Regions from separate parts of the Leptolyngbya sp. AN10 genome, predicted to be linked through region 2. Evidence: predicted binding sites of a transcription regulator. Region 2 holds the regulator's gene; each other region holds the start of a gene.
What was found. Region 2 encodes NtcA, which controls nitrogen genes in cyanobacteria. Its sites were predicted from a motif close to TTTGTANNNNNNNNTACAAA; they were not measured.
Positions count from the first base shown of each region.

Region 1: a site for NtcA is predicted at 2,408-2,427, ahead of ACQ4M5_RS05335 (fumarate reductase/succinate dehydrogenase flavoprotein subunit). Genes of this name have one in related genera too.
Region 3: a site for NtcA is predicted at 3,723-3,742, ahead of nirB (nitrite reductase large subunit NirB). Genes of this name have one in related genera too.

Region 1 is NZ_JBNXVP010000003.1:117,592-123,614, forward strand. Features, by position in the region: gene ACQ4M5_RS05325 (HEAT repeat domain-containing protein) at 1-392, opposite strand, end outside; gene ACQ4M5_RS05330 (4Fe-4S dicluster domain-containing protein) at 402-629, opposite strand; gene ACQ4M5_RS05335 (fumarate reductase/succinate dehydrogenase flavoprotein subunit) at 656-2,359, opposite strand; gene ACQ4M5_RS05340 (LysR family transcriptional regulator) at 2,626-4,569, shown strand; gene ACQ4M5_RS05345 (ABC transporter ATP-binding protein) at 4,767-5,582, opposite strand; gene ACQ4M5_RS05350 (ABC transporter permease) at 5,612-6,023, opposite strand, start outside.
Region 2 is NZ_JBNXVP010000028.1:13,998-20,020, reverse strand. Features, by position in the region: gene ACQ4M5_RS29370 (PHP domain-containing protein) at 12-707, shown strand; gene ACQ4M5_RS29365 (YdeI/OmpD-associated family protein) at 693-1,295, opposite strand; gene ntcA (global nitrogen regulator NtcA) at 1,658-2,296, shown strand; gene ACQ4M5_RS29355 (DUF3084 domain-containing protein) at 2,414-3,829, shown strand; gene ACQ4M5_RS29350 (pre-16S rRNA-processing nuclease YqgF) at 3,854-4,267, shown strand; gene ACQ4M5_RS29345 (sigma 54-interacting transcriptional regulator) at 4,343-6,023, shown strand, end outside.
Region 3 is NZ_JBNXVP010000002.1:122,757-128,779, forward strand. Features, by position in the region: gene ACQ4M5_RS03475 (fructosamine kinase family protein) at 1-355, shown strand, start outside; gene ACQ4M5_RS03480 (hypothetical protein) at 344-640, opposite strand; gene ACQ4M5_RS03485 (hypothetical protein) at 750-1,559, opposite strand; gene ctpB (carboxyl-terminal processing protease CtpB) at 1,919-3,241, shown strand; gene nirB (nitrite reductase large subunit NirB) at 3,799-6,023, shown strand, end outside.

The sequences.
Region 1 (6,023 bases), on a different contig from region 2:
AAGGATTGAGCATCATGAATCTTCCGCAGCAGAAATAGAACATTCAGTTGAAGATTCGGATCATCTTGTAGTAAGGCATCTAGCAATATTAAGAGATGATCAGGAGCAACCAATTCACCTAATGCCGATCGCGCTTCGTCTCGGATTTCTTCATCGGGCGAAGCCAAACATTCAATCAGAGCGGGAACTGCTGCGGGATTGGCAAACTCCCAAAGTGCCGTAACTGCTAACTTTTGGACTAATAAGCTCTCATCTTTTAGAGCTTCGATCAAAGGAGTAAGAGCCTCTTCATCCCCAAGATGCTGCAAGGTTTTAATCGCAACAAGCCGATCTTCAACTTGTGTCGATCGTAGCATTTCCAACCAGGGAGCCAGTTCAGAATTCGTTTCCATCACTCTCTCCTAGCGCAACAAGAACGGAATTTGAACAGTAATCGCATTGGTGGGACATTCCTTTTCACAAGGTAAGCAGAACCAACACTCGTCGTACTTCATGTAAGCTTTGCCTGTTTCGGGGTCTTTCGCTAAAACATCCAGTGGGCATACCTCAATGCAAGCCACACATTTTTCAAGACATTTTGATTCATCGACAATGACCGGAACATCGACTCTTTGAGTTGCTAAAGCCATAGCAATTTCACACTCTTCTAAACAACTTAGCGAACGGCAACATCATAGACTTCAGTTTCGACATCCACATCGACAATGTAAGGCTCGATCGGACGCTTGAATAGCACCATGTTTCCAGCATCATCCTTTTTCAGATGCACATGACAGAACCATTCATCATTGTTCTTTTCGGGATAGTCTACACGATAGTGATACAGTCCCCAGCGACTCTCACGGCGGAACAGTGAAGCTCTCGCTGCCATTTCTGCACAGTCCCGAATGAAGTGAACTTCCATGCAGCGCATTAATTCATGCGGATCACGAGCGCCCATTAGCTCTAACGTGTCGTGGTAGCGCACAAAGTTGCTGAGTCCAATCTCCATCCGATTCGCAGATTTGGGAGGCTGTAGATAGTCATTGACTAAGCGACGGAGCTTGTATTCAACCTGAGTGTGCGGGATTCCATTTCGTCGATCGAGCGGTGCATAAATTCTCGCTTTCTCGGCGGTAAGGAACTCTGGATCAGGATCAACGTGATCTAAGCTCTGACTGTACTCGACTGCATTTTCTCCAGCAATTCGCCCGAACACAAATGCACCGATCATGTAGTTATGCGGCACACTTGCCATATCACCTGCTGCGTAGAGTCCTGGAACTGAAGTTTCAGCCCTTTCATTCACCCAGACACCAGAAGCACTATGACCGCTGCATAGTCCAATCTCAGAAATGTTCATCTCAACTCCACTGGTGCGATAGTTCTCACCTCGCCCTTCATGGAATCTGCCCCGACTGGGACGCTCGTTTGACCACAAAATCGACTCAATTTCAGAGATAGTATTCTCATCTAAATGAGTCATCTTTAGCTGAATTGGACCTTTACCAGAGTTAAGCTCTTTCCACACTTCCAGCATCATTTGACCGCTCCAGTAGTCGCAGCTAATAAAGCGATGTCCTTGTGCATTTGCAGTGTAAGCACCAAACGGACTAGCAACATAAGCACACGCAGGTCCGTTGTAGTCTTTCATCAACGGATTGATCTGGAAACATTCGATGTTGCTTAGTTCTGCGCCTGCATGATACGCCATCGAGTAACCATCACCTGCATTCGTTGGGTTCTCATACGTTCCATATAGATAACCCGAAGCAGGTAAACCTAATCGTCCACAAGCTCCAGTACAGAGAATGACAGCCTTCGCTTGAATGACGACAAAATCACCATTGCGAACATCAAACCCCACTGCACCGATCGCACGTCCATCTCGAACTAAAACACGAGTTGCCATTACTCGGTTCGTGACTTGTGCTTTGTGACGCTTCACTTGACGCGCCAGAATCGTTTTTAGATCTTTTCCCTCTGGCATTGGCAAAACGTACTTACCGACTCGATGCACTTGTTTGAGGTCATAGTTGCCTTGAGCATCTTTTTGAAACTTTACGCCCCACTTTTCGAGTTCTTGAATCACAGAAAAGCCGAGTTTCCCAGTTTGATAAACGGCACTCTGATTGAGAATTCCATCATTGGCGATCGTAATTTCTCTCACATACTGTTCCGGAGTCGAATTGCCGGGAATCACAGCCGTATTCACGCCATCCATTCCCATTGCAATCGCGCCACTGCGACGGATATTTGCTTTTTCCAAAATTAGCACTTCACCATCGGGATTCGCTTGTTTCGCTTTGATGGCTGCCATTGTTCCAGCCGTTCCGCCCCCGATGACTAGCACATCCGTCTTCATCCATTGAGTATTCACCCAAAAAGCCTCCTGATTGATGGACAGAATTTTAGTTTCGCGCTGAAAACTGTCTCAAACACTACAGAAAAAATCAGCGAAACCGACTTGATTAGAAACATCTTTCTACAAGAGAAGTTCACTCAGCAGAAGAGGTCATCAAACCCGACTGTTTTCATTGTGCGGCACATTTTTGATTTTCCTTATTGCGGTATTTTATGAACTAATAAACGAATTGAATTAATCGACTGATATGATCAGCAAACACCCCATGAGGTTGTAAAGCGATGGAAGTTTATCAGATTCGAGTTTTTCTAGAAGTCGCTCGTCATTTGAGTTTTACTGAGGCTGCCGATGCGCTCAATCTAACTCAGCCAGCCGTAAGCGCTAAGATTAAATCATTAGAATCCGAATTAGGAACATCGCTGTTTTATCGCTTGGGTCGTAAGATCCAACTTACAGAAGTTGGCGAGTTTCTATTGGAAGAAGGGGCAAAACTGATTCAAGTTGAAAATCAGCTCATTCAAAAGATTGAAGATATTAAAAAAGGGAAATATGGCAGTCTAAAAATCGGCTGCACGATGGCACTTGCTGAAGGTTGGTTGCCAAAAATTGTGTTTGAATATCGACAGAAATATCCGAGCATTCAGGTTCAATGTCTCGTGTTTGAGTCAGCCGAATTGCTGTATCAAGCTATGACCAGCCAAAGTGTTGATGTCGGCATTTCTGATGTGAACTTTGAGGAATTCTCAGAGCTTTCAACAACTGCGATCGACACCATCTCCTATCATCTATTTGTTGCTCACAACCATCCACTCGCCAAACAAAGATGGTTGAGCTTAACCGACCTAAGAAAGTACCGATGGGCACTACTTCCTCCAGGTACACCGAGCCGTTTAGTTTTAGAATCCCGATTGTCAGAGCTAGGGCATTCGCTCGATCGATTTCTTCAGTTTGAAACGGTCGATACGATGAGTTTGATGCGAACTTACATGATGCAGGGGAACTATCTCGGATTTGCAACAAACTTCGACTTTCAGCCAGAGTGTGAGCTAGGCACCATGACTGCGATTCCACTTCAGGAATTCGCTCTATCTGGCTCAATGTATCTCGTCACACCTCGACGTTTAAGCCAGACGAATACAGCGAATTCCTCAAGTCGTCGATCGCGTAATCTTAATCCCACCCAAAAACTAATCAATCTACTAGAAGCAAAAAAAGCAACCTCGACTGTGGTTCGTTTACGCTCTCCGAGTTTCATTCGTCGTAGCACTTCCTCCCAACGTCCTGAAGTTCTCACGCTTTCCATAGGAGTTCAAAACAATACGATTCCTGCCATTACAGCAGGGCTAATCATGCAGCGACTCGGATTGCTCGAACATTTCTTACCAAAAGAAGGTCGCTATAGTTCGACTCAGTACCAAATTCAATGGCAAGATTTTTCCACCGGAGCACCGATCGTCGATGGACTGCGATCGCAACAATTAAACATCGGTGTTCTCGGAGACTATCCCTTGCTGCTCAGTGCCGAAATTGAGCAAAAGACTCGCCTGATTAGCTTTGTCTCAACTAACCCTGATGGTTCTTGCAATGCAGTTGTTGTCCCGAATCGTTCTCAGCTTCAAAGTGTCGATGACTTACGCGGACGAGCGATCGCGGTTCCATTGCGCTCTTCTGCACATGGAATGGTACTACGATCGCTCAATGCGACCAAGCTTTTAGATCAAGTTAACTTGCTTCCCTTCAAGCAACAAGCTGATCCGTTCGAGTTCTCTGAACAATACGCAGATAGTTACGCGCACTTTGCGCCATTTCACGAAATTGCTTGTCGTCGAGGACAGTTTCGCTACCTTGAAGGGTGCAATCCTGAAGCGTTACCTGCATTCTATGGTGTAGTTGTAGCAAGTGAGTTTGTAGAACAATATCCAGAAATTGCGATCGCTTATCTTCGAGCGTTATCCGCAGCACAATACTGGTACGACACAACGCCAGCCGCACCCTCTTTAGTTGCAAAATGGACGCATCTCGATCCAGAAATGATTGTTCAAATCCTAAGCAATTCGCACCAGAACAACCAGTCGGGACGCTTCTTTTCAGAGATGCAAATCCGCCCGGACTGGCTGAAATTACACATTGATCAATTGAGCCAGATTCCGGGCAACCAGAATTTACAAACAATCAACTTGAATCAATGGATTCAGCCAGAGTTTTTGCAGCACATTGGAGCTTAGTCTAATGTGAATTCGATGGATTCTTCGAGTGGCAAATTCTTCGGGGTTCGCCCCCTAAATCCCCCATTCTGGGGGACTTTGAATCTGAGGGATTACTCGAATTGGAGAACTTTGTTTCACTCAAAGTTCCCCAATTTTAGGGGATTTAGGGGGCTGAAGCCGACCCAAACGAAGCGATCACCTCTGTAGTACTCACGTTAATCCAACTCCATGCTTTTCAGCGTTTCTTCTCGAATCAATTCAAAGATCTCACGATTCAGTTGTAGAAACTCTGAGGAAAGCATGATATCAGTGTGTCTTGGTCGCTCTAGAAACACATCAACCGTTTGCTTAATTCGACCTGGACTAACCCCCATCACAAAAATGCGATCGCTCAAAAACACCGCTTCTTCAATGTCATGTGTCACAAAAATCACGGTTGCTTTCAACTCACTCCAGATATCCAGCAGGAGTTCCTGCATCATGTGTCGAGTCTGAGCATCCAACGCCGCAAACGGTTCATCCATCAACAGCACCGAAGGAGAGTTAACCAATGCCCGAATGATGCTTGCTCGTTGTTGCATTCCTCCCGATAGTTGATAAGGATAAGAATGACGATGCTTGTACAAACCCACGCGATTGAGATAGTAGTTTACAATCTCTTTGCGCTTTTCAGCAGGAATGCCTTGAATCTTCAACCCAAATTCCACATTTTGAAACGTGGTTTTCCAAGGCAAGAGCGAATACTGCTGAAACACAAATCCGCGATCGGCTCCCGGACGCACAACAGCTTTACGATCGACCATCACAGAACCCCGATGAGGCTTGATAAATCCTGCGATCGCGTTCAGAATAGTCGATTTTCCGCATCCTGATGGACCGAGTAAACAAACAAACTCACCTGGTTCGATCGTAAAGTTGATCGACTCTAGCACCGGAATTAGCTGCCCTTTTCGCTTAAAACAGATTGATAGATCTTCGACTTCCACAAGTCCTTTGAGTGCTTGTTGTGGAGTTCCTTGCTCGATTAACATTGCCACGATTGCTATCCTCTACATCCGAATTAGTTGGCGTTTCCTTTCTTCGTGATGCGCCAAGGCATTAATACATGAGTGAGACGATCGACCGCATAGGAACTCAGCGATCCCATCAGTCCGATCAGCAACATTCCCATCACGATCGGCGGATAGTTAGAAGTCACATAAGATTCCCAAGTCAGATAGCCAATTCCAAAGCGTCCCGCCAAAATCTCAGCCGTCACCAAACAAAACCAAGAATTGCCCATTCCAATGACTAATCCGCTTGCAATACTCGGCATTGCTCCCGGAATCACAATGTCTTTGAAGACGTGCCATTGTTGCGCCCCCAAGCATTGTCCAACGCGCAGTAATAGTAAATCCGTCCCTTCAACCCCTTTGATTGTACTAATCAAGATCGGAAAGAATGCACCGATAAACGTAATGTAGATCATTCCC
Region 2 (6,023 bases):
TGAGGCGATTTATGACTGCTCATCTTGCTTCGAGTTCGACAATGACCCCCCAAGCCGCGCAGGATGCGGTAGCGCTACGACAGGTTTTTGCATCGCTGACGGCTAAAAGTTGCCCGCTCACCTACAATTTCCACATGCACACGACGCATTCGGATGGGCAGCTACACCCTGAAGCGTTAGCACAACAAGCGATCGATCTTTCGCTCAAAGGATTCGCGATTACGGATCACCATCAGATCAGCGGATACCAAATGGCACAGCGCTATATGGAGACGCAATCAGGGACAGAGTTGCCGCAGTTGTGGACGGGAACCGAGATTACGTCTCGCTTGCTCGAAACTGAGGTACATATTCTCGGATTTGCGTTTGATCCAAATCATGCGGCGATCGCGTCTTATCTCCAAGGTTCTGCGCCTCAAGGCGATCGCGCTCAAGCAGCACGAGTGATCAGTGCGATTCAGCAAGCAGGCGGGATTGCGGTGTTGGCACATCCAGCGCGATATCGTCGATCGGTGGATGAGTTGATTCCAGCAGCGGCAATGGTGGGAATTGATGGGGTGGAAGCGTTTTACGCCTACAACAATCCAAAGCCGTGGATGCCGAGTCCAAAAGAGACGGCACGGGTGACAGAGTTGCAGGCTACGTTTGGATTGCTCAGTTCTTGTGGAACCGATACGCATGGGATGAACTTGCTACAGCGGCTTTGAAGATGCCTGATCGAGCGGTGATCGCTTTTCAACCGCAGCCATCACCGTTTTTTCGATTCGATTCTGTCGAGTTTCAGAACGTTTGGCACTCTCGATCCAATAGAGAATTACTTTCTTGGTCGAGTTGCTGAACGTCTGAAAATTTTGTTGTGCGATCGCGTTCTTTTCCAATGCGTCAATCAAATCGGGCGGCATGATCAAAGCCTCGATCGCATCCAAAGAAGTCCAAGATCCGTCGAGTTTTGCCGCTTCAATTTTTCTGATCCCCGCCTCGGTCATTAATCCTTCGGCAATTAACTCCTCAATGTATTGCTTGTTGAGTTTCGACCAAACGCTTTTCGGTTTTCGGGGCGTAAAAATCTGCATATAGCGATCGTCATCCAACGATTTCGCTTTGCTATCAATCCACCCAAAACAGAGTGCTTCTTTCACCGCTTCACTGTATCGAATACTTGGCTTTCCGCTTTTTACTTTGTAGTAGATTAGCCAAATTCCGATCGCGGTTTCATAATTTTGTTTGAGCCAATTTCGCCAAGCGACTCTGTCGATCGCTTCGGTTTTGTCTAGCTGATCTTCAAACTTCGGCATCGCTAAATGGCTAAAAGGTGATTCTCTTTATTCAAATCATTAACATTTCCTTAACACTTCCCTCTGAATCCTGGTTGCTTTCACGCTATGATGTGTGGAAATTATTGAGAATCTTTAAAACAAGATCCCAATAGTACTGAAAAAAACCGGTCTAAACTTAGAAATTTTACAGAGATTTTCAGAATCAAAGCGAAAATGTAGCGCAGCGTACAAAAACCATTTGATGAGTCAGTTTTAGTGGTCTAAAGTCATCGATTGTTCACAAAGTGCACATCGCGTTACTGACTCGGTAAACTGCTCCAGTTTCACTCGATACGACAAGGAAAGAAATGGTAGTGACCAAGGATAGACCGCTCGCAACAATGTTTCGTCAGATCGGAGGAGGCGCGTATCCTCCCGTTATTGAGACGTTTGAACGCGGCAAAACAATCTTTTTTCCGGGTGATCCAGCCGAACGAGTCTATTTCCTGGTTAAAGGAGCCGTCAAGCTCTCACGAGTGTATGAAGCAGGGGAAGAAATCACCGTTGCGCTGTTAAGAGAAAATAGTGTATTCGGCGTGTTATCACTGATTACCGGACAACGCGCCGATCGCTTTTATCACGCAGTCGCATTTACGCCAGTCGAATTGCTTTCAGTGCCGATCGAACAAGTCGAAAAAGCACTCAAAGAAAATCCGGAACTCTCGATGTTGATGCTGAAAGGCTTATCGTCGCGGATTCTCCAAACCGAGATGATGATCGAAACCCTGGCGCATCGAGATATGGGATCGCGCTTGGTAAGTTTTCTATTGATTCTCTGTCGCGACTTCGGAGTGCCTTCGCAAGAGGGGATCATGATCGATCTGAAGCTGTCGCATCAAGCGATCGCAGAAGCGATTGGATCAACTCGCGTCACTGTGACTCGCTTACTCGGTGATTTGCGTCAGGACAAAATGATCTCGATTCACAAGAAAAAAATCACCGTTCACAATCCTGTAACGCTGAGTCAACAATTCACTTAATTCGCTTAGAATTCTTTCCTGAAAGACGCGCCCGAAGTTTAGAGCGAACAGGCATAATGAAAGGCGAGTCTGGAATTGTCTTAGACCGTCTGGGGCTAGGGTTGTCTTGGGAGTGATATGTCCGATGTCGGGCTGATTTTAATTTTGGTGGTGTTGGTGTTGGGAGGAGCGATCGCGACAATTGGCGATCGTTTGGGGACTCGCGTGGGAAAAGCCCGCCTGAGTCTGTTCAATCTCCGTCCTAAGCAAACCGCTGTCGTGGTGACAATTTTGACCGGAACGCTGATCTCAGCTTCAACGCTTGGCATATTGTTGCTGGCAAGTAAGACGTTTCGTGAAATGTTACTGAACTTCGGGCGGATTCAGACAGAACTGCGCGATCGAGGACGCGACCTTGAAAAAGTGTCCGCTGATTTGAAAGCGACCGATGCTCAGAAGGCGCAAGTCGAAAAGCAATTGGCAGAAGCGCGATCGGAACGTGCTCAAGTCGAAGAGCAATTAAAACGAATTAACGCGAATTTGCAAACCTCGATCAATCGACAACGAGAAACGAATGCTCAACTCCGAACGACAGAAGCGCAGCGAGATGCGACTCGCCAACAATTGGTTGCGGTGTCTGAACAAGCGTTAACGTTACGAACAGGGATCGAGCAACTGCAAGCCGAGCAGCAAAAATTAATCGAGCAGCGTGATCAGGTGAAGGCTCAAATTGCGGAGCGAGATGAAGAAATTGCCGAACGCACGAGCGTGATCGAACAGCGCGATCGAGAAATTAGCGAACGCGATCGGGTCATTGCTCAACGCGGTACAGAGTTGGAAAAATTAGAATCTCAGCTTAAAGAACTAGCCTCTCAACAAGCAGCACTAACTGAAACACTCGGACGATTTGAACGAGATGTTAAGCTGATTCGGAGCGGCGATCTCGCGCTTTATCGAACTCAAGTCTTGTCTTCGGGTGTTGTGCGAGTCGTGGAACCGAGAGGTGCAAGAGTCGCAGTTGATCAATTATTGCAATATGCGAATCAGTCCGCGATTCAAGCGCTTCAACTTGGACGCAATGACCAATTGGTGCAAATTCCAACAGCGGAAGTGGAATCTTTAATCAGCCAGATTAGTGACGGTCAGGATTACCTGGTGCGTGTACAAGCTCGTGCGAATTATGTGAAAGGCGAAAATCGAGGCGTGTCCGTGTACATGAGTGCGGTTCCGAATCGAATTGTGTTTCTGGCGGGAGATACGATCGCGGCTCAAACGATCGATCCGTCTAAACTGTCGGCACAAGATTTTCAGAAATCGATTCAGGATCTCTTCGCAGCATCTAATTCTCGTGCGCGTGTGGCGGGTGTGCTGAATGACAATATCGAAATCGAGAAACTGTTGACTCTTGGATCATTCATTGAGCAGTTACGCCGTTTTCCGACTCCGGTTGAACTTAGAGCAGTCGCATCACAAAACACTTACACGTCAGGACCACTCAAAATAGAATTAGTGGCAGTGCAGAACGGGCAAATCGTATTGAGAGCATCGAGTTAATCTTCTTGAGGGTAGAGGCGTATCATGGCGGAACAGCCCGTGATTTTGGGATTCGATCCAGGGCGGCAAAAATGTGGTCTAGCTGTCATGGGAGTCGATCGACGAGTCTATTATCACGAGGTGATTAGTGCAGATGCCGCGATCGCTTCGATTCAATCTTTGCGCGATCGCTTTCCAGTTTCGCTCTTAGTGATGGGTGATCAGACTTCATCAAAGGAATGGAAACGAAGATTAGAAGAGGAATTGACGGATTTGCGAGTGGTCACAGTCGATGAGCGTAATAGTTCGTTAGAGGCACGCGATCGATTCTGGATCATGTATCCACCCAAAGGATTGAGCAAACTGATTCCTGAAGGAATGCGAACACCACCGAGACCGATCGATGATATTGTGGCGATTTTGTTAATCGAACGCTACTTAGAACGTTTGGTGAGTTAAGTTTCTCTATCAATTCGTCTCGATCGAAACAATCCTAGTTCTACGATAGAGTTCGCGAACTCAGTCGAGGCGAGTATGGACGTTTTAGAGCGGGTGGAATGGTTGCGGAAATGGACAGCGTTTTCGAGCTTGTCTCTGGAAGCCTTAACCGCGATCGCGCATCAAATCCAGGAGCAATCGATCCAAGAGAATCGACGAATCGGACTGGAAGACATTCAGCCTGAAGCGCTCTACATTCTCTACGATGGGCACTTAGAGAGCTACCGCACGAGTAAAACGACTGTAGCAAAAGTTACGAGTTTGATTCCCGGTGCAATCGTGTATCTCAAGGAATTATTGCTCGATCGAGTGGCAGAAGAAACCACAATCACGCTGAATGATTGTGTGATCTGGGCAATTCCAAGAACTGAATTTTTAGCGATCGCTCAACAGTTCCCAGAGATTGCTCAAAGTGTGTCCCAACAGCTTGCACTCCAATTAGAACAGGTTGCTTCTGAACTTGCTTATGAGCGCGATCGACAGATTGCATTGCGTTCGTATCTTGTCCCAAAAGTAAAACGTGGAATTGTAGGAACCAGCCGATACGCGGTTCGATTGCGCCAAGACATTAAGAAAGCTTCGAGCGATCGCGGTTCTGTTCTGATTTTTGGAGAGCCTGGATTAGAGAAAGACAATACTGGAGCATTGATTCACTTTGGATCACGCGATCGCAAAGAACCTTTGATCAAAGTGAATTGCAATACCTTACAGCCTGTGGAATTGTTTGGACGATCGGATAAGCCCGGATTGCTGGATTGGATGGGTCGCGGAACATTGATGCTAAACAATCTCGAAGACATTTCCCCAGAGTTTGAAGAGAAGCTAGTTCAACTGTTAAAGACCGGGAAGTTTACGCCGATCGCACGAGCAGGAGAACAAGCGCCAGAACCTCGATCGTATGAAGCTCGAATTCTCATGACTTCTGAAAAGGTTCTACCCAGACTAGAAAAATGTAAGCTCATTGCTCATGTGATCAAAGTGCCACCGTTGCGAGTGAGAAAATCGGACATTGCAATTCAAGCAGAATACTATCTCAGTTTGATTTCTCGATCGCGTGGAATTGCTAAACCGAAGATTACTCCCGAAGCAATGCGAAGACTTCAGGGCTATGACTTTCCAGGCAATCATGTAGAACTAGAAAGCTTACTCGGACGAGCAATTCAACAAGCAGAATGCTCAGAACTGACTGAAGAGGTTTTTTGGTCAACTGGCGATAAAAACCGTCGATTTCGCCTCAATTTGCTCAATGCTTATCCAAAGTTGCGACAGTTCCTCAGAAGTCCTTGGTGGACCGATCGACTGAACTATGGTTTTACGTTAGGTGTGTTTGCAGTCGTGGTTACTGTCTTAATGGTTGCACCTCAGAGCCGCGATCGTAACTTTGCGCTCAATTTCTTTTGGGCTTGGTGGTGGATGTTCATTCTAATCTCATTCCCTTTTGTGGGGCGGCTTTGGTGTGCAGTCTGTCCATTCATGATTTACGGTGAGCTTGCACAAAAAATTTCACTCTGGCTCTATCCTCGTAAGCTACAACCTTGGGCAAGACAATCAGCCGAAAAGTGGGGCGGATGGTTCCTCTTCGGTATGTTCACGCTGATTTTGCTATGGGAAGAACTTTGGAATTTAGAAAATACAGCTTACCTATCCGGTTGTTTATTGTTGTTAATTACTGCTGGAGCCGTCGTTTTTTCTGTGCTATTTGAGCGACGATTTTGGT
Region 3 (6,023 bases), on a different contig from region 2:
CGCAAAGTTACTGGAGCAAATTCCAGAATTACTCGCGGATCACAAACCGAAACCGTCGATCGTTCACGGAGATCTATGGTCAGGAAATGCGGCGGTGATGCAATCCGGGGAGCCTGTCATCTTCGATCCAGCAACGTACTGGGGCGATCGAGAAGTAGATTTGGCGATGACCGAATTGTTTGGGGGCTTTCCCGCTGAATTTTATCGGGGCTATGAAGAGAGTTATCCAACCGATGCAGGTTACAAGAGACGAAAAACGCTCTACAACCTGTATCACATTCTGAATCACTTTAATTTGTTCGGAGGCAGTTACGAATCACAAGCCAACCGAATAATCGATCAGTTAATTATGTGAGCCGTTCGTTTGGGGCACAGATTCGACACCATTCATTTGAGGAACAGATTCGATCTTTTCGATGTGAACTGCGTTGACTTCATCTGCTCTAACCGAAGCAGAATTGCGCGAGGAACTGCCACCCGGTGAAGGCATCCACCAAGCCAGAACGCTCGTCACTCCACCCCAATACAAAGCACTCGATTGGCTATCATTTGGATTCGACAGCTTAAACAAACAGAAACAAAGAATAATTGAGCTAAACACAACTTGCATACTCAAACGAACTTTTTCTTGAGTCGGCATGTAGATTTCTCCTAGATGACTAGATTTTGATTAGTATTCCCGTCTGCTTAAATTGTGGTTCACAGGGTTAACGAACCACAGTACCCATCTAGGTAATCTTAAGTAGTGCCTACTTACGCGGTTTTGGTTGCTGTAATTCTTTAGGTGCGATAAAGACTGTCTCGCCGTTCTCGTTTTGTCGCTCGATCGCGCCCAATTTCAGCAACTCCCGTTTTGCTCGATCGCGGGTCAGTTTATCTCCTGCCGCATCTGCATCTTGATACACTAAAGACCAAGCCTGAAACCGCACCCAGCCAATATCAGGATTTGTTCTCAAGAAATTTGCGGTTTCCTGAAAACTCGGCGCAAACTGCTTGTATTCCTCGGATTGAGCCGCCCAATTTGCTGTTGCATCAAACGATTTCGCGGCTCCCGGCAAATCTCCCAATAAGAGAATCTGATCCATCGCTTTCCATCGCCACACCGAAAACGCTTTTGGATGAATCTGAGGAGACAAGGCATCCGTTCCGCGTTTCATCAATTCCAGCGCAAGTTCTGGCTTGCCTAACTGATGCGACACCGTTCCCGATAAAAATAAGTAGCTTTCCACAAAGCGGGGATCGTGGCGCGTGATCAGGTCAAAATATTGAGAACTCAGAGAAAAGCCTGTCACTTCCCGCGCAGGAGTATCCCCGTAATATTGAATGAAATTCAAAAACGTCCAATTCGCCATCAAATTATCAAACCCGAAGGTCGGCATCTTACTGAGAAGATTGAGCCGCAGCCGTTCCTGTTGTTCTGCCTGTTGCGGAGTTTCAAGCGAAATAGACGGTTGTTTGAGCCGATCGATTTGAATGCCAATCACGCCCGCAAGCGCGATCGATGCGATCATTCCCTGTGCAACCCAACCCGCCCACGCTCGTTTAACGCTCAAAATCACGATCGAGAACCCCTTGTTTAACGAAGCTTAATAAAACTCAGTCCGAAACCATAGAACAATTTGCCCAAATTCCGCTAGATTGTCTTAAAGGTTGCAATCACCCGACGGAAACTAAGTCATAGTAGTCTATATGGCTGGTTTTATACTCAGAGACACTTGATTAACTGTCCTAGAACTGTCACGCTATCCGGAATAGTACTGTGTACCTTGTAGCTAGTTCCTGGGGTTCTAGTAATTTTCCTTATCCCCACCCCATTGATTATTTTATCTTCCGTCAAATTTAAATTCATCTGTGTCACCCTGTTTGCAGGTGTGATTTTTGATTACAAACTGTCCACTCCTCGTTTCCTCTACACTCAATGAATCGACCCACCCGACGTGTTTCGCTGCTCCAAGTTGCTCTCTGTAGTGGTGTCATTGCGGCGACCGCTACCGGAACCGTACTGACCGCCGATCGATCGGTGAAAGCGGCTCTCCAAGACAGCCCGAAATCTGTTCTCGATGAGGCATGGCAAATTGTCAACCGCGAGTATGTGGATGGCACTTTTAATAAAAATGATTGGCAAGCGGTTCGACAATCGCTGCTCGGTCGAGAATATTCCTCGCGGCAACAGGCGTATACGGCTCTCCGAGATGCGCTGAAGAAGCTGGATGATCCTTACACCCGCTTCATGGACCCGAAACAGTTTGAAGCCCTGACGAATCAAACCTCCGGAGAGCTTTCTGGGGTTGGTATCCGTCTCGAACAAAACGAAAAAACGAAAGTGTTAACCGTGGTTGAGCCGCTAGAGAATTCTCCAGCGATTCGGGCAGGGATCAAAACAGGCGATCGCGTTCTTGCGATTAACGGCAAATCTACGAAGGGCATGAGCGTTGAAGATGCCTCGAACCTGATTCGTGGAGAAGCGGGAACAAAAGTTACCTTACAAATCGGACGAGAAGGTGCAGCGAATTTTGATCTGCCTTTGACTCGTGCGCGGATTGAACTGCAAGCGGTTCGTGCCAGCGTCAAACAGGAAGGCAAGAACAAAATCGGATACATTCGTCTGTCGGAATTTAGCAGTCATGCGTCTGAACAGATGGAGCGGGCGATCCGCAACCTGAACGATCAGAAAGTTGATGCGTTCGTGCTCGATCTGCGTGGAAATCCGGGTGGATTGCTGCAAGCGAGTATCGATATTAGCCGGATGTGGTTAAACCAAGGCGCGATCGTCAAAACGGTGAATCGTCAAGGAATCGGGGATACCGCTTATGCACGTGGACGACAACTGACGAAATTACCCGTGGCAGTGATCGTCGATGGTCGATCGGCAAGTTCGAGTGAAATTTTGGCAGGAGCGCTGAAAGATAACAAACGCGCCACGATTGTGGGAAGTCAGACGTTTGGTAAAGCGCTGGTGCAATCGGTTCATTCGCTTTCGGATGGATCGGGATTGGCAGTGACGATCGCACATTACTACACTCCGAATGGAACTGATATTAGCCAAAAGGGAGTCACACCGGACGTGAAAGTGGATCTCTCGGATGCTCAACAGAAATTCTTGGCAACCAATCCGAGGCTGATTGGAACGCCCCAAGATCCGCAGTATGCACGAGCGCTGAATTTCTTGGAGCGGACTGCACTGGCAAAACCGGGAGCGCAACAAGCGGCTCAACAGAAAGCGCCAGCAACCCGCGAATAGTTCTAATGATTGAATGAAAGGATCGATCGTTCTTCGGAGCGATCGATTTTTGTTGGGAAGTTCCTGTGGCGAATTCATAGCAGTAGAAGTTTAGATGAGGACATCCTCGGAGTCGCCCCCAAACCTCTAATTCTGGGGGCTTAAGAGGGTGTTTGAGAAGTATAAAAAGCGGCTTTGCTGCGTTGCCAGTCCGCCCAGAAATGAATCTCCGGGCTAATGGAAGAAACCCCGCTGAAGCGGGCTAAGAGAGTCATACGAAGTTCTTAGCCCAGTTGAGTGGGCTTCCCCTGATTAGCCCGGAGATTCATTTCCGGGCGGGTGAATGCGATGAACGATTACTTATCAAACACCCTTTAAGACGCTTGCTTCCCCAAACTTGGGGGCTGGGGGGCTTTCTAGAAGTGTCCTAACTAAAGTAGGTACGGCTATACAATCCGAAAATCGCATTGTGATCATGCAAGTCGCTCATAATGTGAAAAATTCTGTAAGCAAAGTTACAAAATGAATTATGGGATCTCCTAGGCTGAAACTGGCAACGCAGCGGCAGACTAGCTTGTATGACGAAACAAAATTTAGTTGTGATCGGGAATGGCATGGTCGGTCACAAATTCCTGGAGCGGATGATCGAGAACGGATCAGAGGAATGGAATTTGATCACGTTCTGTGAAGAATCGCGGATGGCTTACGATCGAGTAAATCTCAGCGGATTTTTTGCGGGGAAAACAGCAGAAGATTTGTCCCTAGTTGAGCCAGATTTTTATGCAAAGCATAATGTTCGGGTCTATGTTGGGGATAAGGCAGTCGAGATCGATCGCACTGACAAAACCGTTACTTCTGCTCAAGGTGTCACTCTTCGTTATGACAAGCTCGTTCTTGCCACCGGATCGTTTCCATTTGTGCCGCCGATTCAAGGCAGGGAGACGCAAGGGACATTTGTGTATCGCACGATCGACGATCTCGAAGCGATCGAAGCCTACGCCCAATCATGTCGAGTTGGCGTGGTTGTTGGGGGCGGTCTGCTCGGATTGGAATGCGCGAATGCGTTGAAGAATTTGGGGCTGGAGACGCACGTTGTGGAGTTTATGCCGCGATTAATGCCTGTTCAGGTAGATGATGCGGGTGGAGCGCTGCTGAAACAGAAAATCGAAGCGATCGGGGTTTCGGTTCACACGAACAAATCGACGACGGAAATTGTGAGCGAAGATGGGCGCGTTCACAAAATGCTGTTTGCGGATGGAACGGAAGTGCAAACGGACATGATCGTGTTTTCGGCGGGGATTCGCCCGAGAGATGAAATGGCTCGATCGTGCGGTTTGACGGTTGGGGAGCGGGGTGGAATTGTCATTGATGAGAACTGTCAAACTTCGGATGCCGATATTTATGCGATCGGGGAATGTGCCCTTTATCAGAATCGCATTTATGGTTTAGTCGCTCCGGGTTACACGATGGCAACTGTGGCAGCGGATCATCTGTGTGGTGGACAGAATCAGTTCACAGGCGCGGATATGTCTACTAAGCTCAAATTGTTGGGGGTCGATGTTGCGAGTTTTGGAGATGCGTTTGCGAAGACACCAGGAGCGAAAGAAATCGCGATCGTAGATTCCATTCAAGGAACTTACAAAAAGCTGGTTATCGATCAATCTGGAAAAACACTACTAGGCGGAATTCTAGTCGGTGATGCTTCTGCTTATGGCAACTTACTTCAGTTGGTGCAGAATCAAATCACTTTACCGCCACATCCTGAAGATTTGATCATTCCGCCGCGCAATGGTAGTTCCTCAGCGTTGATGGGCGTTGATAGCTTTCCCGATACGGCTCAAATCTGCTCCTGTAACAATGTGACCAAAGCAGACATTTGTGATGCAATTCGGAATCAGGGCTTGACTGATATTGGTAGCTTGAAACAATGTACTAAAGCTGGAACAGGCTGCGGCGGATGTGTTCCGTTAGTCACTGACCTACTAAAATCGGAACTGAAGAAAGCAGGAATCGAAGTTAAGAATCATTTGTGTGAGCATTTTGCTTATTCGCGGCAGGAACTCTATCATTTAGTGCGATCGCAGAAAATCCAAACATTTGATCAACTCCTTCAGCAACATGGAACAGGTCAAGGCTGCGAAATTTGCAAACCTGCGATCGGGTCAATTCTGGCATCCGCGTGGAATGATTACATTCTCGAACCAACTCACGCAGGCTTACAAGACACGAATGATGCTTTCCTTGCTAACATTCAGCGAGATGGAACTTACTCTGTCGTTCCGCGTGTTCCGGGTGGAGAACTCACACCCGATCAATTGATTGCATTAGGTCAAGTTGCGAAAGAATTTGGACTGTACACCAAGATTACAGGCGGGCAGCGAGTTGATCTATTTGGTGCAAGAGTTGAACAGTTACCGCTAATTTGGAAACAGTTGATTGATGCTGGATTTGAATCGGGTCATGCTTACGGAAAAGCACTTAGAACTGTGAAATCTTGTGTGGGTAGCACTTGGTGTCGATTTGGAGTGCAAGATTCGACCAGTTTAGCGATCGAGGTTGAACTACGCTATCGAGGCTTACGCGCTCCGCACAAAATCAAATCTGCGGTGTCGGGTTGTACTCGCGAATGTGCAGAAGCTCAAAGCAAAGACTTCGGTATCATTGCAACTGAGAAAGGCTGGAACCTGTATGTTTGTGGCAATGGTGGAATGAAGCCGCAACACGCACAGTTACTTGCAGCAGACTTGGACAAGGAAACATTGATTCGATATATCGATCGTTTCTTAATGTTCTACATTCGCAC